3 regions of the Xenorhabdus aichiensis genome follow, and region 3 is predicted to be linked to each of the others. Evidence: predicted binding sites of a transcription regulator. Region 3 holds the regulator's gene; each other region holds the start of a gene.
The links. The regulator PurR, encoded in region 3, represses purine synthesis genes. The targets are predictions, from matches to a motif close to CANGCAAACGTTTGCNTG.
Positions count from the first base shown of each region.

Region 1: cvpA (colicin V production protein) is a predicted target of PurR. The motif match lies at 1,151-1,168, and genes of this name have one in related genera.
Region 2: purE (5-(carboxyamino)imidazole ribonucleotide mutase) is a predicted target of PurR. The motif match lies at 2,400-2,417, and genes of this name have one in related genera.

Region 1 is NZ_JAQRFO010000033.1:20,650-32,831, reverse strand. It holds gene folC (bifunctional tetrahydrofolate synthase/dihydrofolate synthase) at 1-349, shown strand, start outside; gene dedD (cell division protein DedD) at 339-1,028, shown strand; gene cvpA (colicin V production protein) at 1,222-1,728, shown strand; gene purF (amidophosphoribosyltransferase) at 1,743-3,260, shown strand; gene PSI22_RS14500 (UbiX family flavin prenyltransferase) at 3,309-3,893, shown strand; gene PSI22_RS14495 (TIGR01777 family oxidoreductase) at 3,890-4,804, opposite strand; gene PSI22_RS14490 (glutathione binding-like protein) at 4,954-5,574, opposite strand; gene yfcD (NUDIX hydrolase YfcD) at 5,783-6,313, shown strand; gene PSI22_RS14480 (DUF6347 domain-containing protein) at 7,275-7,760, shown strand; gene PSI22_RS14475 (type I polyketide synthase) at 8,206-12,182, shown strand, end outside.
Region 2 is NZ_JAQRFO010000079.1:2,193-9,039, reverse strand. It holds gene PSI22_RS20420 (riboflavin synthase subunit alpha) at 14-625, shown strand; gene purK (5-(carboxyamino)imidazole ribonucleotide synthase) at 712-1,779, opposite strand; gene purE (5-(carboxyamino)imidazole ribonucleotide mutase) at 1,776-2,321, opposite strand; gene lpxH (UDP-2,3-diacylglucosamine diphosphatase) at 2,457-3,179, opposite strand; gene ppiB (peptidylprolyl isomerase B) at 3,191-3,685, opposite strand; gene cysS (cysteine--tRNA ligase) at 3,960-5,342, shown strand; gene sra (stationary-phase-induced ribosome-associated protein) at 5,478-5,714, opposite strand; gene ybcJ (ribosome-associated protein YbcJ) at 6,092-6,304, opposite strand; gene folD (bifunctional methylenetetrahydrofolate dehydrogenase/methenyltetrahydrofolate cyclohydrolase FolD) at 6,304-6,847, opposite strand, start outside.
Region 3 is NZ_JAQRFO010000009.1:32,386-44,567, reverse strand. It holds gene PSI22_RS06160 (L,D-transpeptidase family protein) at 1-664, shown strand, start outside; gene PSI22_RS06155 (major outer membrane lipoprotein) at 773-1,009, opposite strand; gene pykF (pyruvate kinase PykF) at 1,491-2,900, opposite strand; tRNA gene PSI22_RS06145 (tRNA-Val) at 3,403-3,479, opposite strand; tRNA gene PSI22_RS06140 (tRNA-Val) at 3,512-3,588, opposite strand; gene PSI22_RS06135 (MATE family efflux transporter) at 3,747-5,120, opposite strand; gene PSI22_RS06130 (riboflavin synthase subunit alpha) at 5,359-6,003, shown strand; gene cfa (cyclopropane fatty acyl phospholipid synthase) at 6,082-7,233, opposite strand; gene punC (purine nucleoside transporter PunC) at 7,553-8,734, opposite strand; gene punR (DNA-binding transcriptional activator PunR) at 8,858-9,766, shown strand; gene purR (HTH-type transcriptional repressor PurR) at 9,770-10,795, opposite strand; gene sodB (superoxide dismutase [Fe]) at 11,273-11,851, opposite strand.

The DNA of each region.
Region 1 (12,182 bases), on a different contig from region 3:
AGCAGGTTATCTAGTACAGAAGCTGGCAGAATTGCCCCGCGCACCAAACAGTAAGATCCGCGGTGTCGTTGGTATGCTGGAAGACAAAGATATAGTGGGTACGCTTGCTTGTCTTGCCCAGCAGATTGACGAATGGTACTGCGCGTCATTGCATGAATTTCGTGGGGCAGAAGCAAACATGCTGGCCGAACACCTTGGCGATGCCCGAACATTTGTGGACGTTGAGCAGGCATGGCATCAAGCCATGGCAGAAGCCTCAGCGCAGGATATCATCGTGGTCTGCGGCTCTTTCCATACTGTTGCTCATGTTATGGAGGCAATGGAGGAGGTGAAGGAAGGTGGCAAGTAAATTTCAAAATCGTTTAGTTGGAACCATCGTTCTTGTGGCACTGGGTATAATTGTGTTACCGGTGCTATTTGACGGCGATAAGAAACATAATGAAAGCCAGTTTGCTTCCATTCCGTTGGCACTAAAGCCTGGTGATGAAGAAGATATCGATTTGATCGCACCCCTGACGCAGGATATGCCATCGACACCACCGGAAGGGGCGGCGGAAGCAATGGCAAAGCAAGCACAAGAGCTACAGCCAGATATGCTGTCCAGTTCGTTATTGTCAGAGCCTGCGCCAATGGCACCGCCGCCTGTGGAGATCACGCAAGCGCCCAAGGCGACGGTTAACTCTGAACCCAATCCTCAGCCAAAGGTGGACGTTAAGCGGGAAACGAGGGCTGAAACCAAACCTGAAACTAAGTCTGAAAGCAAATCCACGCCAGTGAAGGCGCCGCAGGGAGTGGCATATGTTGTTCAGCTTGGTGCATTGAAGAATGCGGGTAAAGTGGATGAGATTGTGGCGAAGCTGCGTCTTTCGGGTCATCAGGTCTATATCATTCCTTCTTCTCCAGTACAGGGAGAATTGACGCGGATTTATGTCGGGCCGAATGCATCAAGGCAAACCCTTGAATCCACTTTGCCTGAATTGAAGGAATTGACGGGTTTGCAAGGGCAAATCAAAAACTACAGTCCCTGACCCTATTGGTGTCTTACGGGAAGTGTTTGGCTTCCCGTCGTGATAGTTACAGGTTAGGCCCTTGCGGCGATTGTCGTTTTTGAACCTGCTACGAATTATTTTCAGTAGAGTGAGAAATCTGCTACGCAAACGTTTTCGTTTTCTGTTAGAATGCGCCCGACTTGAATGTCGGGAGCCTGTTTTGGATTAAAATATGGTCTGGATTGATTATACAATTATTGCCATCATTGGTTTCTCGGCACTGGTTAGCCTGATACGTGGTTTTGTTCGCGAAGCGCTCTCACTGGTCACTTGGGGATGTGCTTTCTTTGTTGCAAGTCACTTCTATACTTATCTGGCGGTTTATTTCACCCGCCTGGAAGATGAACTGGTGCGTAATGGGGTAGCGATTGCTATCTTATTCATTGCAACACTGGTTGTTGGTGCGGTCGTAAACTATGTACTTGGTTCACTTGTTCAGCGAACAGGCCTGTCAGGTACTGATCGGGTGCTGGGGATCTGTTTTGGGGCACTGCGTGGTGTATTGATTGTTTCTGCTATTTTATTTATTGCAGATTCTTTCACACCGCTCCCTAAAAGTGAGGACTGGCAACAGTCACAACTCATCCCACAGTTCAGTCAAATTATCAGGTGGTTTTTTGACTACCTGCAAAACGCGTCGAGTTTCCTGCCGGAGAAATCACTCTCTCCGCTTGGCTGATGAGGAAAAACTACATGTGCGGTATTGTCGGTATCGTCGGTTTTACACCGGTTAACCAGTCGATTTATGATGCATTAACGGTGCTTCAGCACCGTGGGCAAGATGCAGCAGGCATTGCAACTATTGATGGTAACAATGAGTTCCGTTTACGCAAGGCCAATGGTTTGGTCAAGGATGTGTTTGAAACACGGCACATGTTGCGTTTACAGGGAACGACCGGGATCGGACACGTCCGTTACCCAACAGCGGGTAGTTCCAGCGCCTCTGAAGCGCAGCCTTTTTACGTGAATTCTCCCTTTGGTATCACACTGGCGCATAACGGCAATCTGACAAACGCACATAAGTTGAAAAAAATGCTGTTTGAACATGCCCGCCGCCATGTTAATACCACATCAGATTCTGAAATCCTGCTCAATATTTTTGCCAATGAACTCACCCAATTCCCGGATTTTCCACTGGAGCCAGATGATATCTTTGCGGCGGTTGCAGCGATGCACAAGAAAATCCGTGGTGCTTATGCCTGTGTTGCCCTGATTATTGGACATGGCTTGGTGGCTTTCCGTGATCCGAACGGTATCCGGCCTTTGGTTCTGGGGAAACGCACGCTGGAAGATGGGCGCAGTGAATATATGGTCGCATCGGAAAGCGTGGCACTGGATACATTGGGTTTTGAATTCCTGCGTGATGTGGCTTCTGGCGAAGCGATCTACATCACTGAAAAAGGGCAGTTATTTACCCGCCAGTGTGCAGAAAATCCTGCATTAACTCCCTGTTTATTTGAATTTGTCTATTTTGCCCGTCCTGACTCCTTTATTGATAAAATATCGGTATATAACGCGCGGTTACGAATGGGCCGGAAACTGGGCGAAAAAATTGCCCGCGAATGGGAAGATCTGCATATTGATGTCGTGATCCCTGTTCCTGAAACGTCTTGTGATACAGCACTGGAAATAGCTCATATTCTGGATAAACCCTACCGTCAGGGGTTTGTCAAAAACCGTTATGTGGGACGCACCTTTATCATGCCCGGCCAGCAGGAACGTCGTAAATCGGTTCGTCGTAAACTGAATGCTAATCGCGCTGAATTCCGTGGTAAAAATGTCTTGTTGGTAGATGATTCCATCGTACGCGGTACGACATCAGAACAAATTGTGGAATTAGCTCGCGAAGCTGGCGCTAAGAAGGTTTATTTTGCTTCGGCAGCACCGGAAGTTCGCTTCCCGAATGTCTATGGCATAGATATGCCTAATGCTAATGAACTGATTGCCCACGGTCGAGAAGTTGATGAAATTCGCCAGCTCATTGGTGCTGATGCGCTGATATATCAGGATCTCAGCGATCTTATCAGCGCGGTGCGTGAAGAAAACCCTGATATTGAAAAATTCGAATGTTCTGTATTTGATGGCATCTATGTTACGAAAGATATCGACCAGATTTACCTCGATTATCTGGAGAACCTTCGTAAAGATGACGCCATGAAATTGCGTGGGCAGAGCGAAATTGAGGATCTGGAAATATATAATGAGGGATAATAACATCCTTATTATCATCAAGTTATTTCCAATATCTCAGAGGGAAGCATGAAAAGATTGATTGTCGGGCTGACGGGAGCAAGTGGCGCGATCTATGGCGTCAGATTATTGCAGGTCTTGCAGTCGGTTGAGGGCATTGAAACGCATCTGGTCATCAGCCAATCCGCCCGGCAGACATTGGCTCTGGAGACGGATTATACGCTGCGGGATGTGCAGGCACTGGCTGATGTGGTGCATGACAGCCGCGATATCGCTGCTTCTATCTCTTCAGGGTCATTTAAAACCTTAGGGATGGTGATTTTGCCCTGCTCGATAAAAACCCTGTCGGGTATCGTGCATAGTTACACTGATGGCTTAATTACCCGTGCTGCTGATGTTGTTTTGAAGGAAGGGCGCAAGCTGGTATTGAGTGTCAGGGAAACGCCTTTGCATTTAGGGCATTTGAGATTAATGACTCAGGCGGCTGAAATAGGGGCGGTGATTATGCCGCCTGTGCCGGCATTTTATCACCGTCCCGATCACATTCAGGACATTATTGACCAGACGGTCAACCGAGTACTCGATCAGTTTGATATCGAGCTGCCACAAGATTTATTTAACCGTTGGCAGGGCGCGAAACAAATTGAAGTTTAAGGTGAATTAGCTTCCGCTTTTAATAAATCTTTGAAGGCTTCCTCTAATTCAAAATAGCGGAAGCCGAATCCCCCTTCTTCCAGCCGCTTGGGAATAGCCTGTTGCCCACCTAAAACCAGCATAGCAGCTTCTCCCATGATTATTTTTAATACAAAGGCAGGAATGCGAATGAAAGCGGGGCGATGTAGTGCGTTTGCCAGTGTTGCACTAAACAGATCATTATGAACAGGATAAGGGGCTGTCATGTTGAACGGGCCGCTCAGTTCAGGCGATACCAGTAGGTAATAGATACCATTGACCATATCATCAATGTGGATCCAAGGCATATATTGTTTCCCATCACCCATTTTCCCGCCTAAACCCAATCGAAACAGTGGCAGCATTTTTTTCAGTGCTCCGCCTTCACTTGCCAGCACAATGCCTGTCCGCAGCAGGCACACTCGGGTTTTTTCACTTTCCGCCTGTAATGCCAGTGTTTCCCACTGTTTACAGAGCTGATGGGCGAATTCGTCATGAGGAAGATCATTTTCAGAGACTACCGCTTGCCCCTGATTGCCGTAATAGCCAACAGAGGAACCGGAAATAAATACAGAAGGCGGAAATTCACTGGCATTAATCAAATGACTTAATTTCTCAGTGAGTTGCCAACGGCTTTGGCAGAGTTCTGTTTTTTGTGCTGATGTCCAGCGCTTATCTACAATGGGTTCACCCGCAAGATTGATGACTGCATCAAAATCATTCAGGTTATTTTTATTTTTCAGTGTTGCCCAACATTCAACTTGTTCGGAGAACAGAGAATATACCTTTTGTGGAGAACGACTCAAAATGGTGATGGAATGGGAAAGCGAAAGTAATTGGCAAGTCAATCGATAACCAATCAGCCCCGTACCCCCAGTAATTAAGATACGCATAGCCACCCCCAGTGACCAAAGTGACCAAATAGATAGTCGGTTATTGACTATAGCAGGGGATGGCCTACGTAACAGCGAAAAATGCTGTTATCTGTTATCAACATCAAGTTTTTCGGTGAAAAATTTTGTCGTTAGCCGAGTAAGCATGATTAGCCATTGTTGTATGCGGCTTGTGTTGCAGGGCGTTGTTCAATTTTCTCAAGCCATTTTTCAACCGCAGGGTAATCATTCAGATTAATTTTTTGATGTTCATGACATCTAGCCCACGGATAGGTAGCGATATCGGCGATGCTGTACTCATGTCCGTCAAGATACGGTGTTTTTTCCAGTTGGGTATTCAGGACATTGACTAAACGCCGTGATTCTTCCATATAGCGATTAATGGCATAAGGTACGACTTCAGAAGCGTAATGATTGAAATGGTGATTTTGGCCAAGCATAGGGCCAAAGCCAGCAACCTGCCAGAATAGCCATTGCAATTGCTGATTGCGTTCACGCACATCCTTGCTCAACAGTTGACCGGTTTTATTCGCCAGATAGAGCAAAATAGCGCCTGACTCAAAGATGGAGATGGGTTCTCCTCCATCAGCGGGTTGGTGATCAACAATTGCCGGAATTTTATTATTAGGCGAAATGGCCAGAAATTCGGGTTTGAATTGTTCGCCGGTGCCGATATTGATTGGATGGACAGTGTAAGGCAGGCCGACTTCTTCGAGAAACAATGATATTTTATAGCCGTTTGGCGTTGGGGCATAATACAGGTCTATCATATAACCTCTAGTAATAATAACGGATGGATAAATATAGTTCCAGTACATTACCACTGGTTTGAGTTGCCTGTAAAATGCCACAAATCCGTCATTTCACTGTTCGTGGATTTATTTTATTCAGTTATGGCAATCTTTATCCGTTTTGGCCTTTTAATTAGGCGCGTTACAGTAGAAACTGGCATGCAAATCGTTTATTAAGGTTTTTAGGATGGTGCAAGAGAAATCAGCAGGTATTGAGTGGGTTGATATCGTCAATGAAGACAATGAAGTGATCGCTCAGGCGACTCGCCAGCAGATGCGTAGCCAAAACTTGAGGCATCGTGCGACTTACATTGTTGTACATGATGGTATGGGCAAAATTCTGGTTCAGCATCGTACAGAAACGAAAGATTTTTACCCTGGAAAATTGGATGCAACGGCCGGTGGCGTGGTCATGGTAAGAGAAAACATGCTTGATTCTGCCCGCCGGGAAGCGGAAGAAGAGCTGGGGATCGCGGGTGTACCTTTTGCTGAACATGGGATCTTTTACTATGAAGAAGAAACCTGCCGGACATGGGGAGGGTTATTCAGTTGTGTCAGCCACGGGCCGTTTGCATTACAGGAAGAAGAAGTCTCGGCTGTTTACTGGTTGTCGCCAGAAGAAATTACTGCCCGTTGTGATGAATTTACGCCGGATTCTCTGAAAGCCCTGTCTTTGTGGCTAGCGCGTAACAGACAGACGGAACTGCCTGAAAATTGATGACATAATAATTTTCATTACCCCTTAATATGCAAGCTCCTCTTTACGAGGAGCTTTTTATTTGTCTCTTTTGCAAGTTAGCGACATTAGATTTAGTTGGCACTATGATTGATGAACTTGGAATGGTGTCATTCAATTTTGCTGAAAATTAGACATTAATCGTCAGCACATACTCAATGACTCGTCTGTCTGTTTAACATCAGGATTTTTTGTAGTAGATCGGCTAATGAGACCATTATTGTGATATTCCTTATAAATATTCGGGTTATAGCTGACTAATTAATATATGTGAGTGAATAAAAATGAATAAAACAGTTTAGTCTGCTGTTTGAAAAAAAATATCCTTTCTAGATTAGAAAATATTGTTATTTTCGGTGATTACATATAAAAGTTATTATATACAATATAGAGCTTAATCAAATTATAATCCTAAGTAAATTAAATTAATAGGTATGACTAAAGCACTAATTGCAAATTATGACATATCAAGTTTTCATTACTAAATGATCCTAATTGATGTATTCATGGTGAAGATGATAAGGTAGATATGATAAGGTAACTATGATAATGGAATATTGAAATAATTTATAAAATCATACATCTGATATAATGTTTTCTTACGGGTCTGTTAAAATAAATTATCGACAATAATTATCTAATCTTCTGTATTGTAATGGTTTAATATTCTTTTTTTTGCTAGTTTACCAGTAATTGCGATTTTATATATTAATGGCTTGTTATTAACTGATTGTTTTTTAAAAAAAATAAAAAATACATACGATCCAGGTGGTTTTTTTTAACGAATTGAAAGAAAAATAAATTAGAGGTATACCAATATAGCGTTAAGGAAAAATGCCAAAATTTTATGTTCTGAATGATTTTCATAATCAATTTTGTAACATGGTAAATGACAAATATAAGATGATCACCGTTGTTAAGATTGTAACAAGGAAAAAGCTTTATGATTGCATTTAACCTCAAAAGAGGTCTAACCATGATAAGTTACGCTAATGCTATTTGGCATATTATTATTAATATTGCTATTGTTGGTGGAATTTATTTTTTCCTGATAAATATATGGGGGGATACTCCATTTATTGGTGATTATCTGATCTTGTTTTTATTTATTTTTTGCATTAGAATTTCTGTTGAAATAATTTATGATAACATCAAGGCCTTTTCTTCGAAACACCTTAATCAGACCCTGTTAAATAATGTTATAGCATTAATTGAATTTAAGGGAAGTTATCGAGGTTTTTATCAGGTATGGGGACTGATTACCCTCTGTGTGCTGGCGTTTCATATTTTATTAATCCTACCTTTTTACTCCTTATTATCAAAAATAAGATTTTTGTCATGGTTTGTTAGTGGTTTTTTATTTTGTTTATTTTCACATAACGTTGTTATATTAGTTTTGAATTATTATCCTATTGATTTTTTGTTGTAATTTATTTATGAGCGTTATTGTTTCACTAATGGTATTTTAATCAGTCGGAGTGGTCTATATTATTTTGTAATGGGCTTTTTTATTGAATAACAACGAACAATGATCGATATCAAAGAAAATATATTGTTTTTAGATAAAGATAATTGAAGTTGCTGGCAGTATAAAAATAGCTATAACAGACAGTGAAAAAGTAGCTATAACAGTTCAAAATACTGTGCTACGGAAAAAAAGAATAAAAAAATTATCCCAGAAAAATAGACGTAATATTCTTGTAAGAATATTTCGATAATCTACTTTGGCTAATATATGGCTCGATCATATATCGAGAATGTATTGGGTAGGTACAGAATTTTTTTCTGGTTGAGTATGGCAGTGAAAACACTCAACTCAGTATATAAAATATATGCTGATTACGGGGTTGTTTTATTCAATACACGAGGAATGTATGTCTGAGACATATTTTTTGCATGATAGGAAAGTTCGTGGGGATATTGCGATCGTTGGTATGGCCAGTCATTTTCCTGATGCACCGGATTTGTATAAATTCTGGGAAAATATCATCAGCAAAAAGGACTCGCTGACTGATATCTCTACCATGTTAGAAGATGAATATTGGAAAAAAGAGGATTTTTACGATGCCAACCCGGCAGTGGCAGATAAAACCTATGGCCATCGTGCTGGCTTTGTGCCTCCGATTGACTTCGATCCGGTAGAGTTCAAAATTCCACCCGCGATTATTGACTCAATTAGTACGGCACAGTTATTTGCACTCTATGTTGCTAAACAGGCCATGCTGGATGCGGGCTTGGTTGGACAGGAGAATAGCAGGGTAGACCGTGATCGTATCGGCGTCATTTTAGGCGGTGCAGGAAATGGCAACACGTCATTTTCACTGGCTTCACGTCAGCAGGCACCTTATCTGCGTGAAATTATGGTCAAATCCGGCCTGTCAGAAAAAGTGACAAATGACATCATCGAACGGATGCATGGCATGTACCTTGAATGGACTGAAGACAGTTTCCCGGGGTTTTTGGGTAACGTCGCCTGTGGCCGGATTGCCAGTTATTTTGATCTCGGTGGCACGTCTTATATGGTAGATGCTGCCTGTGCCAGTAGTCTTGCGGCAATCAAGGCCGCTATCGGTGAACTGCATTCTGGTAGTTGTGATGCCGTGTTGACGGGGGGTGTCAATTTGGAGAACTCCATTTTTTCATTCCTGTGCTTCAGTAAGACGCCGGCATTGTCAAAAAGTAATTTATCCCGTCCCTTCGATCAGAGTGCTGATGGCATGATGCTTGGTGATGGCGTGGGAATGTTGGTACTGAAACGTCTCGAAGATGCAGAACTGGATGGTGACAGAATTTATGCTGTTATTAAGTCCATTGAAGCTTCCAGTGACGGCAGAGCCAAGAGTATTTTTGCCCCTCGTCTGGAAGGACAGGCCAAAGCGTTGAGGCGGGCTTATGCCAGCGCAGGGCTCTCACCCAATGATATTCAATTGGTTGAGGCGCATGGCACGGGTACGGCATCAGGCGATGATACCGAACTAAAAAGCTTACACACTGTGTTTGGTGAATACCAGGTGCCTGCAAAATCGGTGGCAATTGGCAGCATCAAGTCCCAGATCGGCCATACTCGTTGTGCCGCAGGCGCTGCGTCTATGATGAAGGTCGCGTTGGCACTGCATCATAAAGTCCTGCCTCCCACTATCAATGTGGGTAAGCCGACAAACTTGCTGAAAGCAGAAAACAGCCCGTTTTATGTCAACAGCGAAGCCAGGCCGTGGTTGCGTTCATTCAGCAGTGCACCGCGTCGTGCAGCATTGAGTGCCTTTGGTTTCGGTGGCACCAATTTCCATGTCATTCTCGAAGAGTATGAAAAACATACGCATGGACGTTATCGGCTGAATGAGTCACCTTGGATCATGCTGTTTAAAGGTCATAATCCGGCGGAATTGCTTGTACAGTGTGAAGAAGCTCTGATCCATTTCAGTGGTAACTTGCCTGATATCGCCATCCGCCAGTATCTTGAGCAGCAGGACATTGACAGCTTACAGCCGCAACAGGCCAGAGTGCTGTTTGTCTCTCAATCCGCAGAACAGACAGTTGCCTTGTTGTCGATTGCCATCAAACAGTTGCAGCAGAATAGTGCTCATGGTTGGGAACATCCGCGCGGGATCTATTACCAGCCCCAAGGAAAAATGCTGGATGGCAAAATTGTCGCTCTGTTCCCCGGTCAGGGGTCGCAGTATGTCAACATGGCGCGCGACGTTGCCAACGATTACCCCGAAATGCGGCAATCGCTGGAAACACTGGATGATGTGTCCATCAATGAATTAGGGCATGAACTATCGCCGGTGATTTATCCCGTCCCGACATTTTCAGATGACGAGCGTCAGGTACAGCAACAACGGCTGATGGACACGGCTAATGCCCAGCCAGCATTGGGCGCTATCAGTGCAGGTTATTTCAACATTTTGAAAGGGATGGGATTCGCCCCTGATTTTGTTGCCGGACACAGTTATGGTGAAGTCACGGCACTCTGGGCGGCAGGGGTGCTTTCCGATAAGGATTTCCACCGCGTTTCTCTTGCCAGGGGCTGGGCGGCTGCATCTGCCAGCGATCACCGTGGGGCAGATACTGATGCCGGCGCAATGCTGGCCGCGTCGCTCAACCCTGCACAACGCGCACAGATTCTGGAACGCTATACCGGCATTATCATTGCCAATGACAACTCTCAGCAGCAGGTGGTATTCGGCGGTGTGACTTCCCTGATTCACCAGCTCCATGATGAGTTGAAAAAACGTGATGTGCATTGTCGTATTCTGCCGGTTTCAGCCGCTTTCCATACCGCATTTATCCAGCCGGCTTATCAGCCTTATCGTGAATGTCTGGCGGGTATCAATTTCCAGTCACCGCAATGCAGACTGTTCTCCAGTGCAACAGCGGAACCGTATGGAAATTCTCCGCAGACGATTCGGGAATTGTTGGCGGAACAATTGATCAAGCCAGTGCAATTCCGCCAAACCATTGAAGCCATTTACCAGCAGGGTGGTCGGTTGTTTGTCGAAGTAGGGCCTAAAGGGGTCTTGGGCAAACTGGTGGCCGATATCCTGAAAGACAAAGAACACGAGGTTATTTCCGTTAATCCCAATGACAAAGGGGAAGATCGGTTACAGTTTGCCCGTGCTCAAGCCAAATTGCTGGCGGAAGGTGTCAAACTCAGAGAAATAAATCAGCACATACGCCCTCAACCGATAGCGGAAGACAAAAGCAAACGTCTGACGTTCAGAATGAGCGGGGGTTTCTACCTGTCCCAGAAAAATAAGGCACGACGCCAACGTGCGCTACGTGATGGCGACAGCGCGATTGTCGAGCAATTTATCGCTGAATCTGCACCTGTACCGATGGCTCCGGTTATGCCTTTGCATTCCCAAAAAGAAGTCAACATCAAAGAAGAGCATTCAGGCAAAGAAGTCAAACCAACACAAGAAGTACATCCAACAAAAGAAGTTGTGGTAGAAAAAGTTGAAAATAAAGTCGAAAAAATCGCCGAAAACAAAACAATTTCTGCCCAATTTATTCAACAAAATATGCTGACAATCATTCAAAGACGAGAGAGCACGATGGAACAGAACAACCAGTTGAGTGAAAACGTAGATGTAAACATGTTAAATGGACTGTTGCAGGCTCAACAGGTTATGAGCCAGCTTCACCAACAATTTCAAGCTAACCAGAAAGACTATATTCAACTGCTGGGGATGTTGTTGGATAAACAATATACCCTGCTGGAAACCTGTAAGGATCATCAGAACCTGCCGAGCATGTTATCCAGTCTGAGTCAAAGTGTTCAATTACTGGACAAGAACCTTGAACTATATCATTCCAACCATGAACACTATTTCATGGCTCAGCAGAGCTTGTTCCAGTCCGGGCAAGTGGCACCGATGATAGTACCTACTCACCGTATGTCATCGCCTGTGGTGGATTATTCCGCTCTGGCCAAAGTGACCGCTTCGGCGACAATAGAGCCTGCTCCAGTATCAACGCCAGCGCCAATTCCCACTCCGATTCCGACAACTGCCCCAGCGGTGAAGGTTGACACGGCTCCTGTAAAGGGATCCAAGCCTGTGGACACGATAAAGGAAATTGAGCCAGTGCGTTCAATGGTGCCAGAAATGCCTGTCATGCCATCAGTGGTAGAGGAACCTGTTAAGCCAATAGTGAATGAAACACCTGTCAGTCAGCCTACACCTGTAGTGATTGAGACAAAGGCGAAAATCCTTGATCCCGAAGTAGAAAAACAGTTCCAGCTCTTGTCACAAATCACTGAAGAGAAGATTGTCAACCAATTGATCTCCATCGTCAGTGACAGAACCGGTTATCCGCAGGATATGATCACGCCAGAAATGGATCTGGAAGC
Region 2 (6,847 bases), on a different contig from region 3:
GCCGAGAAATATTATGTATACAGGAATTGTACAAGGTAAAGAGAGTGTATTGTCACTCAATAAAAATAATGGTTTCAGCACACTGACCGTAAGTAATCATAATCGTTTTTTTGCCGGTGTTTCTGTGGGCGCCAGTGTTGCCATCGATGGTACTTGCCTGACCGTCACCGAGTTCACCGATGACCGGGTTTCTTTTGATATCTCCGATTTTACCGCTGATAGCACAACGTTAAAGTTACTCACCGTTGGGGATGAGGTTAATGTTGAAAGATCACATCAGATGAATCAAGAAAATGGTGGGCATAGCCTATATGGGCATGTTGAAGGGATGGCCGAAGTCATTGAATTTATGCCAACAGGTGAAACTTATCGGTTGGTTATCCGAATTCCTCAAGACAACATTAAGTATTTCTTCCTGAAAGGTTTTATTGGTCTTCATGGTTGTAGTTTAACCATCAATGGCATTGATGAAGAGAATAAAACCGTCGCCTTGAACCTGATTCCAGAAACATTAAGAATGACCAATTTCAACAAGATCAAAGCGGGTGATTTCCTCAATTATGAAATCGACCAGATGACCAGAACCATTGTAGATACATTAGCCAGAACGTTATTGAAGAAATAAAAATAATTGCTGGAACTAGAATAGGAAGTGGTAAATTATCTTCAAAACTACCACTTCCTTGAATTCAAAACGTCGAATATCACAAATCAGCTTAATTTAATTTTTGCCCATTCCAAACCGCTTTGGTACTCCGCAGGCAGTAGGGGGATCAACGCCTGTAACGTTGTTTGCAATGCGCCCTTGTCTGCATGAGTCAGATTTAAGTGCCCAACTTTGCGCACTGGGCGGACTTCCTTTTCATACCAATGCAAATGTACCAGAGGCAAACCGAGCCATTCTGGATTGAGCTCCGTACCGATCAGATTGATCATCACAGAGGGCGCCATCATTTCTGGCTGAGGCATCGGAAGATCAAGGATCGCACGCAGATGCAGTTCAAACTGGCTGATAGAAGCGCCATTTTGTGTCCAGTGGCCGCTATTGTGTACCCGGGGTGCCAGTTCGTTGATCAATAATTTATCGCCAACAATAAAACATTCCATCGCCATGACACCGATATAATTCAGGTGATCCATGATGGCAGACAGCATTTTTTCTGCCTGTTGCTGTAACTGATTATCTGCGTTTGGTAAGGCAACGCTGGTGCGCAAAATACCTTCCTGGTGCAGATTATGCGTCAGTGTATAAAATACGGATTGGCCTTGAGCATTGCGGGCACCAACCAGTGAAACTTCTCCTGAAAACGGAATGCCTTGTTCCACAATACACTCACCGTAAATTTCGGCAGGTAATTCCGCTTCATTACCCGGTAGAATGCGCCATTGCCCACGTCCATCATAGCCGCCGGTACGGCGCTTGACGATAATAAAATCACCTAACTCCGCAAACAGTTGCGGCCATTGGCTGGGATCGGACAGTAATCGCCACGGTGCTGTTGCCAAACCCAAACTATCCATGAGCTGTTTTTGTGGCAGGCGATCAGCCAGCTGGGGGAAAATATCACGGTTGATGAAAGCCTTATGATGGGCGAGTTCGCGGGTTAATGCCGTTTCGGGCCAGCGTTCAATTTCTGCGGTGATGACGCTGCTTTGGTATGGCACTGATTCAGGTTCGGCATCCAGCCCAACCGGATAGACAGCGATCCCCAATGGTTCGCCTGCCTGACGGAGCATCCGACCCAACTGACCATTACCCAATACGCAGACTGGTTTCATGCACCCTCCCGTGGATCTGGATTATCCAAAACATCTTGTGTTTGTGCCGAACGCCAGTCTGACAAACGCTGAAACAGCACATCATCATGTAGTGCCAGCACTTGCGCTGCCAGTAACGCCGCATTTGCTGCCCCGGCTTTTCCGATGGCCAGCGTACCAACGGGGATGCCTGTTGGCATCTGTACGATGGAGTAGAGACTATCAACTCCGCTGAGTGCGGCACTTTGCACAGGAACACCAAAGACCGGAACCAATGTTTTGGCTGCCAGCATACCCGGCAGATGTGCTGCCCCGCCTGCGCCTGCGATAATCACGTCATAACCGTTTTCTTTGGCTTGCTCGGCAAAATGAAAAAGTTTATCCGGCGTTCGGTGTGCCGAAACGATTTCAACGTGAAAAGGAATATCGAGCGACGTCAAAATATCGGCGGCATGTTGCATTGTCGTCCAGTCACTTTTTGACCCCATGACAATGGCGATTTTGGCGTGGTGTTGCATTGAAGTTGCAGAAATAGCGGTTGCGGAATCAGGGCGGGCCGTCATAAATCAGATGCTCCTGTATTGGGTGTCCACCAGAACAAATCTATATTGAGAAGGCGGATCATATCATGCGAATAGCACAAGGAAAACGTTTGCGTTATTTGATTTGTCGATCTTTCCAGAAATACACAGTCAGAATCAGAAAGGGAAAAACATCAGTTCAATCGACGTTTCCGTCACTTTGAACATTGAACCTTGATGATGCCATGCACCCAGAACACCGCGATGTACGATTTTATCTGCGACCTGAATATCATGTATTGCAGGACGGTGAGTATGGCCGTGGATCATCCAATCAACCTGATATTTTTCAAAATGTTCAATCACCGCCTGTTGATTGACGTCCATGATCGATTCGGATTTCTGGCTATTGGCGTATTGGCTTCCGGCACGCATTTTGGCTGCGATTTTCAGCCGGATAAATAAAGGCAGAAGTAAAAACAGCCGTTGTACCCACGGCGTATGTACCCGCTTACGATACTGCTGATAACCTGTATCATCTGTACATAGCGTGTCGCCATGCAGGATCAGAATACGCTTACCGTATAATTCCAGCACCTTTTCCTGTGGTAGCAGGATCAGACCGCTCTCTCTGGCAAATCGGGAGCCCAGCAGAAAATCACGATTGCCATGAATGAAATAGCAGGGAATACCTTTTTGTTTCAGCTCATTGAGTGCTTGGGCAATTTCATTGTGCAGGGAATTGGGGTCATCATCGCCAATCCAGTAATCAAAAAAATCACCGAGGATATATAAACTCTCGGCAGAAGTAGCCTCTTCACGTAAAAAACGCAGAAAACCGGCAGTAATTGCCGGTTCTTGCTCACTGAGATGAAGATCTGCAATAAACAGCGTACACATGTAATGATTGATTACTCGCTGATAGTGACACGTTCAACGATCACATCTTCGTTTGGTACATCTTGGTGCATCCCGCTGCGGCCAGTGGAAACGCCCTTGATTTTGTCAACCACATCCATACCTTCTACTACTTCGGCGAATACGCAGTAACCCCACCCGTCTGGACGTTCTGAACGGAAATTCAGAAAATCGTTATCAACAACGTTGATGAAGAACTGGGCAGTTGCAGAATGTGGATCATTGGTACGTGCCATTGCGAGAGTGCCACGGGTGTTTTTCAGGCCATTATTGGCTTCGTTTTGGATAGGTGCTTTGACCGTTTTCTGCGTCATACCGGGTTCAAAACCACCACCCTGAATCATGAAGCCATTGATGACCCGGTGAAAAATCGTATTGTCATAGAAACCTTCACGGCAGTAATTCAAGAAGTTTTCAACAGTTACAGGCGCTTTATCAGCGAAAGTGTTAATCACAACATCGCCAAAGTTGGTATGAAAAGTCACCATAATAGAAATCCTAATAATAGTTTTGATTGACCCTATTTTCTAGGGTGTTCGGAACATCCGCTGTTATATCATATCTGTGATCTTGAGTCAGTACTCTGCAAGCGTCGGTGAACAAGGTCGCTCGCGGCGCTTGCAAAGCGTTGCATATCAAGGTGAAATATCTCATCTGGCTTTTCATATTCTAGTTTATTTATATCGCTGATAAAGAAGCCTATAATCAGCGGATTCGTTCGCTTTTATTACACGTACGTCACTTTTTACGGAAAACCCACCGATGCTAAAAATTTTCAATACTCTCAGTCGCCAAAAAGAAGAATTTAAGCCGATCCATGAAGGGAAAGTGGGCATGTACGTGTGTGGCATCACGATTTATGATCTGTGTCATATCGGCCACGGTAGGACTTTTGTTGCATTTGATGTCATTGCCCGTTACCTGCGCTATCTGGGCTATGATTTAACCTATGTCCGTAATGTCACTGACGTGGATGACAAAATCATCAAACGTGCCACTGAAAATAATGAAAGTTGTGATGCACTTACCACACGTATGTTGTCCGAGATGCACAGCGATTTTGATGCGCTGAACATCCAGCGTCCAGACTTGGAGCCGCGTGCCACTCAGCATGTGACTGAAATTATTCAGATTGCTGAAAAATTGATCAACCGTGGGCACGCTTATGTGGCTGATAACGGCGATGTGATGTTTTCGATTGATACCAATCCTGATTATGGCCTGCTGTCACGTCAGGATCTGGAGCAGTTACAGGCGGGAGCGCGCGTCGAAGTTGCTGATGTAAAACGTAATCCAATGGATTTTGTGCTGTGGAAAATGTCCAAGCCGGGTGAGCCTAGCTGGGAATCGCCGTGGGGTGCTGGTCGTCCGGGCTGGCATATTGAGTGCTCTGCTATGAACGGCAAACAACTGGGACATCATTTTGATATTCACGGGGGGGGTTCAGATCTGATGTTCCCACATCATGAAAATGAAATTGCACAATCTACCTGTGCTCACGATGGCCCTTACGTGAATTACTGGATGCATTCCGGCATGGTCATGGTCGATAAAGAGAAGATGTCTAAGTCATTGAGCAACTTCTTTACTATCCGTGATGTACTGGAATATTACGATGCTGAAACCGTGCGCTACTTCCTGTTGTCCGGCCACTATCGCAGCCAGCTGAACTACACGGAAGAGAATCTGAAACAGGCACGTACCGCTCTTGAGCGCCTGTACACGGCATTGCGCGGCACAGATAAATCGGCCCAGCCTGCGGGTGGCGAAGTATTTGAAGCGCGTTTCACTGAAGCAATGAACGATGATTTCAACACACCGGAAGCTTATTCCGTACTGTTTGACATAGCTCGTGAGATCAACTGCCTGAAAACTGAAAATCGGGCAGCGGCTAACGGTCTGGCTGCTGAACTGCGTAAACTGGCAGGAATTCTGGGGCTGCTGGAACAGGAACCTGAACAGTTCCTGCAAGGAGGGGCTCATGTGGATGATGATGTTGTCCAAATCGAAGCATTAATCAAGCAGCGTAACGATGCCCGTACAAACAAAGAGTGGGCGTTGGCAGATGCTGCGCGTGATCAGTTAAACGCGATGAGAATTGAGTTGGAAGATGGCCCACAGGGAACGACATGGCGTCGCAAATAACCCATTTTAAATGGGTCACTGATTGATAAAATAACTGGAAACCGCCCCATCAGTGGGCGGTTCGTCTTTTAGCACTTTTTTATCACGATAATCATTTTAGTGATAATGAATTCTGTAGAATAAAAATAGGCAATTCTATCGACGGGTATTCAAATGTTCAGAATAAAATGTATTTCCTGGGTGATAGGTTATTTTTCCTGAATAAGCATCTTTTTTCATACAGACAAAAGAAGAATGTCTCAGGTGTTCTGGGATTTGGTGTTTACTATCACTGGTGGTGAGATTAAGAAGAGAAATTATTACTTTACGCTTGGAATTACTCAATTTATGAGGCATACCCAACAACCGTCTTGCAGCTCTATTACTTAACATAATCAACGCCTTTTCAGTTGTACGTGAGTTTATTAGTATAGCAACTTGTTAGAAAAGCAATACATTGTGAGGTTGATTATTTATCAGGATATCGCTTGTATCACATTTCCTGAGAATAAAACCGGATGAATCTACTATTTCCCCGTCTCACATTGCTGTGGTATTTATTCTTGATTTTGTATTTTTTGGGATTTCTATTTTATTTATTCTGGATCTTAATCTAATAATATGAATTAAAATCAATATGATGTTGATATTTCCTATGATTTTTACTTTTATTAATTATATTTTTAAATAAAAAACTGTACCGTGGATGTATAAAACATTGAGGGTACAGTTTTTCAGAAGAGCATTAACGGTGATGCAATATCACGAAATTACGCTTCAACGCGCACCGATTGGCCGTTAAAGGCCACGGCTTTACCAGCGATAATTTTGCAGCGCTTGCGGGTTTCAACCTGGTCATCAACTTTAACCAAACCTTCCGCAATCATCGCTTTTGCCGCAGCACCACTTTCACACCACCCTTGAAGTTTCAGTAGATCGCACAGCTCTACATAAGGGTGTCCATCTAAACAAAAAATTTCCATCAGTATCCTTTGGTTTTATCTACATCATGATATTCCTCGCAAGCCTGCAAGGTATTTTGAATCAATGTTGCGACGGTCATCGGGCCAACTCCACCCGGAACAGGAGAGATCCAACTGGCGCGTTCGGATGCACTATCGAAATCCACATCGCCAATGACTTTACCATTTTCCAGACGATTGATGCCGACATCAATCACAATAGCGCCGGGTTTAATCCATTCGCCGGGAATGAAATTCGGTTTACCGACCGCTACGACCAGTAAATCAGCTTGTTCAACATGCTGGCGTAAGTTTTTGGTAAAACGATGCGTCACCGTCGTGGTACAGCCAGCCAACAGCAGTTCAAGGCTCATTGGACGCCCAACGATATTGGAAGCCCCAATGATGACAGCATGCAGCCCGTAGGTGTTGATATTGCAGCGCTCAAGCAGCGTCACGATCCCGCGAGGAGTGCAGGGGCGCAGCTTTGGAGCACGCTGGCACAGGCGGCCAATATTGTAAGGGTGGAAACCATCCACATCTTTATCAGGATGAATGCGTTCC
Region 3 (12,182 bases):
ACCGACGATGACAACGTCTGTCAGCCAGTTGATTAAAAATCCAACATGGACACCGACCACCAATATTCGTAAAGATTATGCGAGTCGAGGGATTATTTTGCCAACAGTAGTACCTGCCGGGGCGGATAATCCGATGGGGGATTTTGCCTTGCGTTTGGCTGCTGGTCGTGGAGAATATTTGATTCATGGTACGAATGCGAATTTTGGTATTGGTATGCGTGTCAGTTCGGGCTGTATTCGTTTGCGCCCCGATGATATTGAGGATTTGTTTTATAGTGTGCCACGAGGAACCCGTGTTCAGATAATTAATGAGCCAATCAAATATACAGTGGAGCCAACTGGGAAACGTTACGTGGAAATTCATCAGCCACTTTCAGATAAACAGACCGATGACCCTCAGACTAGGCCGATTCAGCGCGCTGAGGGGTTGATAAAATTTATTGATAATCGTGAAACAGACGCTGTTCTTGTTGATCAGGCGATTATTCGACGTTCAGGAATACCTGTGCTGGTGAATAAAGGTATTGCTTTACCCAATCAGGAAGAGCAAGAAGTTTCAAGGCCGATTGAGACTCGTGAAGAAGCCACTCACGGTGTTAACCCAGTTAAATTGCCGCCATTAAATCAGCCTAGTCCCATTTATCAGGCTGAGCCCTTATCCTGATTTAGGGTAGGGGCATTTGCAATCGATTTCTGAGAACAACAAATGGATCAGCGAATATAAAAATGGCGTACCTTACTTGGTACGCCATTTTTGTTATCTGCTGCAAGATTATTTCTTGTAGGAACGCACTTGATTATCAAGGCGCTTATTCGCACGAGCTGCTTCCTCTTTGGCTGACTGAACATCAGAGTGAACAGCGGTGAGGTCATTTCTCAATTGGTCAACTTTAGAACCCAGAGTGTTAACCTGAGTGGCAAGTTGTTCAACTTTAGTCGCGCTTGAACAACCCGCTAACAGAGTGGAAGCCAGAATTACTGCACCAAATACAACTTTAGTACGATTCATCACAATACCCTCTAGATTAAGTTAATCTCCAAGTAGCTACCTAAGTATTACACAAACTTTTTTAGAAAGAGAATAAATTTTTGCTACTGAAAAAAAATTCTACTGTTCTTTAATCGGAAAATAAGCCAATAATTTTTAGATAACTGCAATAAATTAGTGGTTTATTCGGTGATTTAATCAGAACAATCTCAATGATTACGTGATATGCATTCCATTTTTGATGTTTTAGACTAATAAATAGAGAAGGTACATACAAATAAATAAAAACAGTAAGTGTTTTTGTACTGGAACCTGTAGATAAATTTGCTTACTGTAATTGTATAACTTTTATAAAGTTTATAATGATAACGATATGGCATAGAAATATAAAAAGATCTATTTGGATATAAACCAAATTTGGATCTTATTTATAGTTATTAACATCGCTAACAAGACTGCCCAATGTCTGGGCAGCTTATTCAGGATTGGGTATGGTGCAAGTTTATAGAACGTGGACTGAAGAAGTATTTGTTGTGCCACTTGGTACTAACGCACCGGATATCATTACAACGGCATCACCTTTATTGGCTATACCACTTGCCAGTGCCGCTTCCTTACCAATCCGATAGAAGTCATCGGTAGAAGCGATCTCTTTGACAATTTGTGTGGAAACACCTTTGACCAACAGTAATTGTCGGGCAGTGATTTCATTGGTAGTCAGAGCGAGGATAGGCGCGTTAGGGAAATATTTACGGATAGATCTTGCAGATTTGCCACCATAGGTTGCAACGACAATCAGGGGTGCTTCCAGCTTTTCTGCAATTTCAACTGCACCACGGCAGACTGCCTCAGTAACGCGCAGTTTCTGGGCTTTGGTATTTTCAATTCTGCTGTTCATGACGCGATCTGTACGTTCACAGATGGTTGCCATGATAGAAACCGCTTCGATAGGGTATTTCCCTTTTGCACTTTCACCGGAAAGCATCACGGCATCAGTGCCATCTAAGATGGCATTGGCAACGTCACCTGCTTCAGCGCGGGTAGGGCGTGGATTTTTGATCATGGAATCCAGCATTTGGGTTGCAGTGATGACAACTTTGCGTGCTGCATTACATTTTTCGATCATCATCTTCTGCGCGAAGATAACTTCTTCTACTGGGATCTCAACACCCAAATCACCACGGGCAACCATGATACCGTCTGAAGCTTCCATAATTTCATCAAAATTATTCAGGCCTTCCTGATTTTCAATTTTGGAGATGATTTGGATGTGCTCTCCACCGTGGGCTTTCAGGTGATCACGGATTTCCAGTACATCAGAACGCTTACGGATGAAAGACGCTGCGACGAAATCAACACCTTGCTCGCAACCGAAAATCAGATCCTGTTTATCTTTTTCTGCCAGTGCAGGCAGGTTGATGGCGACATTTGGCAGATTGACGCCTTTGTTTTCGCCTAAATCACCGTTGTTCAATACCTCACAGATGACTTCAGTCTCGGTGACGTTTTTTACTGTCATGGCGATCAAACCATCATCAACCAAAATGGTATTACCCGGTTTCAGGTCTGCTGGCAGACCAGCATAAGTGACGGCGACACACTCTTGATTGCCAATAACAGATTTATCAGTTGTAAAAGTGAAAGTCTGGCCCGCAGTGAGAGAGACATCATTACCACCTTCCAGCTTTATGGTACGAATTTCAGGGCCTTTGGTATCCAGTAGGATAGCTGCTTTTTTGCCTGTTTTCGCAGTGACCGCACGAAGGTTTTTAATACGTTGGCCATGTTCTTCGTAGTCACCGTGAGAAAAATTTAGGCGCATGACATTCATGCCTGCATTAAGCAATTCGGTCAGTTTTGTTTCGGATTCTGTTTTTGGCCCGATAGTACAAACAATTTTGGTTTTTTTCATGACAATCTATCTACTGGTTTTAATGGATTAAAAGAGTGAATCACCAACCATTGACATTTATGCCAGCATCATCTGGATTTGTAAGTTGCGCAACATAACGGAAAACGGATGGCAGAAAGTGTCAAATGGTTTTTTTTGCGTGAAGTCAGGCGTGTGTAGATATGTGGACTTGAATCGATTAAGCATCGGTAATTTTTTCTGAGTTCGGTAAATCAATTGGCTGAAACCATTCAACTTATGACAGGAGCGTATTATAGAGGCTAATTTCTGTGAAATGAATCAAAAAAGTGATTCTTGGAGATATTTATGAGTAAAAAGCGAAAAATATTCTGGCTCATGTTAAGGAAATCAGAGAGTTGTTGCGCAAACGGATAGAATTGAATTGTTAGTATCGCGTGATAGGTTGGGTAACATTAAGTATATGGTAGGGAAGTAGAGTTCAGCAAAATATGAAATAAAACAATAAATGGCTAGAAAGGAATTTAGGATACTATCTAATAGATGGTGCGTCCGAGTGGACTCGAACCACCGACCCCCACCATGTCAAGGTGGTGCTCTAACCAACTGAGCTACGGACGCACATAAGATTTTTTCTATGTCAGACAGATATATGGTGCGTCCGAGTGGACTCGAACCACCGACCCCCACCATGTCAAGGTGGTGCTCTAACCAACTGAGCTACGGACGCAATCTAAATTTCTGTGGCTGACAACGGGGAAGAATATTAACGATCACGGGGCTTTCTGGCAAGAGGAAAAACGCAAATTCTTATTCGATTGCTCGTATTTACACCTTTTGGAATGAATTTACGGCTTTTCCTCTTGTTTTCCGACCTAATAGACTAAATTAATGAGTAGAGCGTTCCAGAACAAAGTGAGTTGGTTGCTTTTGTAACCACAAAATTCGGAGACCCACCATGACCGCGGCGGCGGTTAAGCCGATAATAAACCCAATCCAGAAACCCTGTGGCCCCATTGGTTCAGTGACATAATGGGTTAGCGCCAGAATGTAACCACTAGGTAGTCCTAAGATCCAATAAGCAATAAAGGTGATAAAGAAGACGGAACGCGTATCTTTATACCCTCGTAATACACCGGAACCAATAACCTGAACTGAATCAGAAATCTGATAAATGGCTGCAAACAGCATCAGATGGGATGCAAGAGTGACAACTTCATAGTTATCGTTATACATAAGTGCGATCGGTTCGCGGAACAAAGTTGTAAAGGCCGCGGTCATACAGGCTATCATCAAACCGACAGCAAGGCTTGTGTAAGCTGAAATTTTGGCACCTTCAGTCGATTTTTTTCCAAGGTTATAGCCTACGCGGATGGTTGCTGCGATCCCAAATGACAGGGGAAACATAAACATCATGGAACTGAAATTGAGTGCGATCTGATGTCCAGCAACGGCAGCGACTCCGAGAGGAGATACCAACAGTGAAACAACAGCAAAAAGTGTGACTTCAAAGAACAGAGCCAGCGCGATAGGTAAGCCAAGTAACACAATACGTTTTTGTGTACTCCAATTAGGGCCAGTAAAATTATCGAACGTATGAATATCCTTCTGTGAAGGCGTGTGTTTTACATACGCAAGCAGTAACAGGAACATGACCCAATAGACCGTGGCCGTCGCAACACCACAGCCCACACCGCCTAATTCTGGTGCGCCAAATTTACCGTAAATGAAAATATAATTGACAGGAATGTTAACCAGTAATCCCATAATGCCAATAATCATTGCAGGCTTGGTTTTCGACAATCCTTCACACTGACCGCGTAAGGTCTGATAGAACAGATAGCCAGGGGCACCCCACATAATGGCATGGATAAAGTTTATTGCTTTTTGTGCCAACACAGGATCAACATTGTGTTGCGCTTCTATAATGAATCGGCAGTTATACAATACAGCTATAACTAAAATAGAGAGAAAAGTCGCCAGCCAGAAGCCTTGTTGGATCTGAGTTGCTACATTTTTTCTCTGACCAGAACCGTTCATGTGTGCCACAATCGGCGTTAGGGCCATCAGTAGACCTTGACCAAATAAAATAGTTGGTAACCAGATTGACGTGCCGACGGCAACTGCAGACATTTCTACAGCACCAGCTTTACCAGCCATGACTGTATCGACGAAACCCATCGCAGTTTGTGAAAATTGTGCGATGATGATTGGGATCCCCAGAGCGAGCAAACTACGCGCTTCATTTAAGTATTTCTGCACGTACTACACCTTTTTTGATTGAAAATTAATGAGAAAAACAAAGAATATTTCTACGGGCAAACGATGTTATTGGAAAATTAATCGCTTATTAGCACAGATATTGTATAGGACTCATTTTACTAAGCCAATCGCTGCGCGATACTAATACGCAACGGGAGTGCGCACTCACCGAAATAGTGTTTAAAAATGATGGGTGGGTTAAACTAACTTATTTATGCAAATGACGAAAGGGGTTCCCATGTTTACAGGCATCGTTCAGGGAAAAGCGCGGATAGTTGCAATTGATGAAAAAGCGCATTTTCGAACTCATATTGTTAAATTTCCGGCTGAATTATTACCCGGAATTGAAACGGGGGCCTCCGTTTCCCACAATGGTTGTTGCCTGACAGTGACCAATATCGATAGCGATCTGATTAGTTTTGATTTGATGAAAGAGACGCTGCGCTTGACTAATCTCGGTGATCTTAACGTAGGTGACTTAGTTAACCTGGAAAGAGCCGCAAAATTTGGTGATGAAATTGGTGGGCATCTGATGTCCGGTCATGTTATTACGATAGCTGAAATTGCCAAGATTTTCACTTCAGAAAATAACCATGAAATTTGGTTTCGCATTCACGATAAGCAATTGATGAAATATATTCTGCATAAAGGATTTATTGGCATTGATGGGATTAGCCTGACGATTGGGGATGTCGTGAATAACCGATTCTGTGTTCACCTGATACCCGAAACACTGGAACGTACGACACTGGGTAAAAAGCGCCTTGGGCAGAAAGTGAATATTGAGATTGACACACAGACACAGGCAATCGTAGATACCGTCGAACGGGTTATGGCGCAGAAAGAACAGGAAAAAGTATTGTCACAAACGGAAGAACAATAAAAAACATTACCCATTGTAGGTGAAAGCTACAGGAATGGGGTTCTGTAGCTTTCTGTACAACCTTTTTAGGTTAACACCTTACCGAGGAACTCTCAGGCCGTTTTCAATTCCCCGTGGGCTAAACATGATTTGCCACAGTTGAATGTCTCTGGCACGGAATGCGCCTGCGCAAGCATTCAAGTAATAACTGAACATCCGTTTAAAGCGTGGGCTGTAGTTATGTTCTATCTCGCTCCAGCTTGCGGTGAAATGTTCATACCATGACATCAACGTACGGTCATAATCCGCCCCAAAGTTGTGCCAGTCTTCCATGACAAATTTTCCATTACTGGCTTTGGCGATTTTTGCAACCGAAGGTAGGCAACCATTGGGAAAAATATACTTATTCATCCATGAATCGACGTTCAATTTATCACGGTTAGAGCCGATAGTATGAAGCAGGAACAGGCCATCAGGTTTCAGGTTTTTGCGCACAATATTGAAATAATTGGCATAGTTTTTAGGGCCAACGTGTTCAAACATGCCGACAGAAACAATCCTATCAAACTGGAGGTTCAAATCGCGATAATCTTCAAGGATGATTTTCACATCCAGATCTTCACAGCGTTCCTGAGCATATTTCTGTTGCTCTGCGGAAATAGTAACGCCAGTGACGGATACACCATAGTTTTTTGCAGCATAGGCAGCCAGACCGCCCCATCCACATCCGATATCCAATAATGTCATGCCTGGAGACAATTGCAGTTTTTCGCAAATCAGGCGGAGTTTACTGGTTTGGGCTTCTTCTAGTGTATTTGAATCTTTCCAGTAGCCACATGAATACTGCATGTAGGGGTCGAGCATGCGAGTAAAAAGATCGTTACCTAAATCATAATGTTCTTCTCCTACAACCCAGGCTCTCTTGGGTGATTGTAAATTAAATATACGAGCGGTAATGACTTTCAGGATATCCTTGGTATTTTTGGGAATGCGATACTCCAGACCAGCTCGCAGGATTTTATGGAAGAATACATCCAGACGTTCACAATCCCACCAGCCATCCATATAGCTTTCACCCAGCCCAAGGGAGCCTTCTTTTAACACTCTTTTATAAAAATTGGGATTTTTGACATGTATATCGAAAGGGCGTTTGCCATTGATTTCAATATCAGCTTCTTGAAGCAACTCATTGGCAATTTTATGCCACGGATCAGTAATTATTTTTTTATCTTCAATGCAAGATGAACTCATATACTCTCCAACATTTATACGAGGGAATTTTGAGGTATCTCTTTGTGGCTGATTATTTAATATGCTAAAACCAAAAAGGTTTTATTCAGAAATAATATAGATCATTAAGTAAAAGCATATACGCTCATTCATCCTGAAATTAAACAGGGCTTCATTGCCCTTACAAACCTCAAATTCCGAGTTTTTATAATAATGAACCTGTATGAGTATATGAGTGAAAGAATATTTAAACAATCATCTAAAGGTCACATTTATGACGAAACCTTTAGATGAGAATGTTCTTAATTATTATTTTTTTGCGTGATTATTGAATTCATGTTTAATCTTTCTTGTCATATTTTTGCTTTTGCAACCAATACCCTATTGCCATTAAAGCAACAGTAGAAACCATCACTGTTGTGGTAGATAAAAGAGGATTTTTCATGAATATGGAGACTATCAGGCTTGCGACAAAACAGAGACCTAATTGCAGGGCATTCTGTAATGCAGCCGCCTTCCCGCTGTTTTTAGGGTAAACAGAGAGGGCATTTGCTACGGCAATAGGATAAGAAGCACCATTCATTGTTGCCATAAAGCAGAAAGGAATGAGAATAGCCATAAATGAAGGTTCATAGAATTGGGAAATTAAATAAATGATCACCATGCTGACGGCATAACCTGCCAGCAAGAATGGAAATACCGTTTCACTTTTGACTTTTTCCAAAAGAACACGGCAACCATATCCACCGACCATAAATGCCAGAGTTTGAGGAATATAACTCAAGCCAATATCTGTAGGATCATAACCCATCTCGGCCAGAATTGTTGGTGATCCAGTTAGCCAAGCAAAAAAACCTGCACTGCACGCAGCGTAAATTAATACATTTCCACTGAAGATAGGGGATTTCAATAAGGTAAAGAAAGAAACGCCCTTTTTATCAGAGTCGGTATCGATGGTTTTGTGCTTATTGGTCAGGAAAAATGTGGGTACCAGCACTGAAAGTGTCACAGCCATCAAGACAAGGAAAATCACTTTCCAGCCAACGTGTGACAATAGCCATGCACCGACCAAAGGAGCGAGAGCAGGGGAAAGAGCAACCAGAGGCATTATCATGGCAAAAACACGTTTGGTACGCTCAGCATCATACCGATCAACAACTAAAGCCTGCCAGCAAACTGCCGCAGAGCAGACTCCAACCGCTTGAAGAAATCTCAATACAAGTAGTTGAGTGGAATCAGTTACCCAGAGCATACCTAGACAACTAACGGAAAACAGGGATAAGCCGATAATAAGAACAGGCTTTCTCCCCAACCGATCAGATAGCTGCCCCCATAACAACTGAGCAAAGGCAAAACCGCCAAGAAAAATGCTGAGGCTCGCACTGATAGCACTTTCTGATGTATTTAACTCTGTTTTCATTACTCCAAAGGCAGGTAGATACATATCAATGGCCAAATAGCCGAGCATACTCAGGCCAGCGAGATAAAACATGAATGAAATGGAATTTTTATTTGTTGTCATTGTGTTAATAACTTGATGTGGTAATTGATAAGGAGATATAAAGCTTATTCTATATGGCATGATTTTTACTTGTGAAACGGTAATATTTGCATCATGTTATGAAAAAAATTGAAAGGAATAAATATGTGGTCTGAATACTCGCTGGAAGTTGTTGATGCTGTAGCCAGAACAGGAAGTTTCAGTGCAGCTGCATCAGAGCTTCATCGTGTCCCTTCTGCTATCAGCTATACGGTAAAACAACTCGAAGAATGGTTGGCTGTACCTTTATTTGAGCGTCGTCACCGTGATGTAGAATTAACGGAAGCGGGGGGTATTTTTGTTAAAGAAGCTCGTTCTGTTATCAAAAAAATGCATCACACTCGCCATCAATGTCAGCAGGTGGCTAATGGTTGGCGAGGGCAGTTCAGTATTGCAGTTGATCAAGTTGTAAAACCTGAGCGAACGCTCCAACTTATTCTGGATTTTTATCGACATTTTCCAGATATTGAGTTGTTTATCTATCCTGAAGTTTTTAATGGTGTGTGGGATGCATTGGTGGATGGGCGGGTTGATGTCGCTATTGGCGCCACACGCGCTTCTCCGGTTGGAGAACGATATAGTTTCAGGGATATGGGGTTTATGCCGTGGTTATGTGTTGCCAGCCCTACACATGAACTGGTTTCGATAGCAGAAAAATTGAATGACGACCAGATGCGCGCTTATTCCAGTTTGTGCCTGGAAGATACTTCTCGCAGCCTGCCCAAGCGTGATACATGGGCTTTGGATAATCAACGGCGATTGATTGTGCCTGATTGGGATATTGGGTTGGCTTGCCTGATGGATGGTCTGTGTGTAGGAATGGTGCCCAAGCATCGTGCATTACCACTGATCCGCAGCGGAAAATTGATCGCACTTGAGCTTGAACAACCATTGCCTGATAGCCCATGTTGCTTGGCATGGTCGCAAAAAAGCCATTCACCCGCATTAAGCTGGTTGCTTGATTATCTCGGAGATAGTGAAACACTTAATGCTGAATGGCTGCAGGAGAACTGATCGTCAACGGCGATAATCGATGAAAGGCCCATCTGCAACAGATCGACGCTCAACAAGACGCGGGTGGACTTCGATAGTTTGTGCATCTTCACGCTTATTGATGATCCTGTCCAGTAACGCCGAGAAGGCCATCTGCCCCAGACGTTCTTTAGGTTGGTGGATGGTTGTCAGCGCTGGCGTGAAGTAGCGTGCGTTACGAATATTGTCATAACCAATGATGGAAATATCTTGAGGGACACGTAAGCCTAGCTCATCGGCTGCACAGATTGCCCCCATTGCCATCACATCGCCACCACAGAAAACGGCTGTGGGGCGATTTTTCTGGTTCAGGATCTTATACATAGCTTGATAGCCAGATTCAGGCTCAAAATCGCCCTGCTCAATCCACTCATTTCGAATGGCAATATTTGCCTCTTTCAGTGCCTTGAGAAAACCTTGATGACGCCCGCCACCTGTATTTCTTGCTAGTGGCCCAGGAATGGAAGCAATATCACGGTGACCGCGTTCAATAAGATAGCGACCGGCCAAATAACCACCATGGAAGGCGTTATCGATAATCGCATCGGTGAAATCTCCTCTAGATTCGCCCCAGTCCATGACTACCATGGGAATATTGCGATAATCTTCCAACATGCCCAAAAGTTGTTCAGGATATTCTGAACACATTACCAGTAAACCATCCACACGCTTTTGAGCGAGCATTGCGAGATAAGCTTTCTGCTTGTCGAGATTGTTGTGAGAATTGCATAAAATCAACGTATAACCTTTGCTATAGCAGCTATTTTCAACGGATTCTATGATTTCGGCAAAATAAGGTGCCTCGCTTGAAGTTGCCAGTAATCCAATGGATTTGGTGTGGTTAACCTTCAAACTACGGGCTACGGCGCTGGGAGAATAGTTTAGTTCTTTAATGGCAGCCCAAACTGCGATTTTTGTATCTTCGGCGACGAAACGGGTTTTATTGATAACATGGGATACGGTTGTGGTTGAAACACCAGCGCGTTTAGCCACATCTTTAATCGTTGCCATGATAAAAAAGACTCCTGACCTTATGGTCTAAATTTATAGATCTTTGTTAATCGTTTGCCAGTATATTTATATATAGGATGAAGGCTGGCAATAACTTAGCGATAAACCTTGAATTTTGTCTGATCTAGCTCAAAAGTGAAAGTAATAATCGATGCTATAAAGTATATGCACTAAATGTCAAATGATGTTTTTTATGTAATAGGGTGAGTAATCATTCAAAATTTATGGTGTTGCGGCACCTTAATTTTCACATTGAGGATGTTTATGGATACAGATCTGAAGTTGGGATTATTGACTGCCAGTAGCGCATTAGTAATGATTGTTATTCTAGCAAGTCTTTGCCTAGTCTAGAAAAAAATTGAAGTGTAACGTTGCCTGCTTTTGTTTGCTTTAAGGGTAAACTTTCGTTATCCAAGACTTATGGAATCGGGAAAGTCTACCCTTTACTATTTCAAACTGGTTTGAGCGTTTATCTCATTAAGCCAGATTTTCTTCAACAAATTTCCAGTTGACCAGAGCCCAGAAATGCTCCAGATATTGAGGGCGCGCATTACGGTAATCGATGTAATATGCGTGTTCCCAAACATCAACTGTCAATACAGGTTTATCTTCACCAGTCAGTGGAGTTGCGGCATTGGAAGTATTGACGATAGCTACGCTGCCGTCAGCTTTCTTGACTAGCCATGTCCAACCAGAACCAAAATTTTTCAGGGCAGCATCAGTAAACTGCTGCTTGAATTCAGCAAAAGAGCCGAAAGCACTGTTAATAGCGTCTGCCACTTTTCCAGTTGGTTCACCACCACCGTTTGGTGACAGGCTATTCCAGTAGAAAGTATGATTCCAGACTTGTGCTGCGTTATTGAAGATGCCGCCTTCGGATGTCTTGATGATTTCTTCCAGTGATTTTCCGGCAAATTCGGTATCTTTAATCAGATTGTTCAGGTTCACAACGTAGGCGTTATGATGTTTGCCGTAATGATATTCCAGAGTTTCTGCTGAAATGTGTGGTTCCAGGGCATTTTTGGCATAAGGTAATGCTGGTAATTCAAAAGACATTGCATGCTCCTTTTTAATATCGGGTTTTTGGCTCTACAAGCCATGGTTAACAAGGTGACAACCATGGGCAGAGCAAATTCAAGCTTATTATCATGTTGCTATTTTGATAATTATCTTAACAACTTTTCAGCTAAATAACAGGGAAAAAGATACGACTTAACTGCGATCTGGAATGGAACTGAACTGTAGTACTGATTGGAAACGGTCACAGGGGGTGAAAGCATCACATAGCCATCTGCGGCAGATTGCAACATAAAATTTGCAGAAGAAAGTTCGCGGTAGAAAATTCGCGGTAGAAAGTGGTATTCTGAATCAATCTTTTCTGATGCTG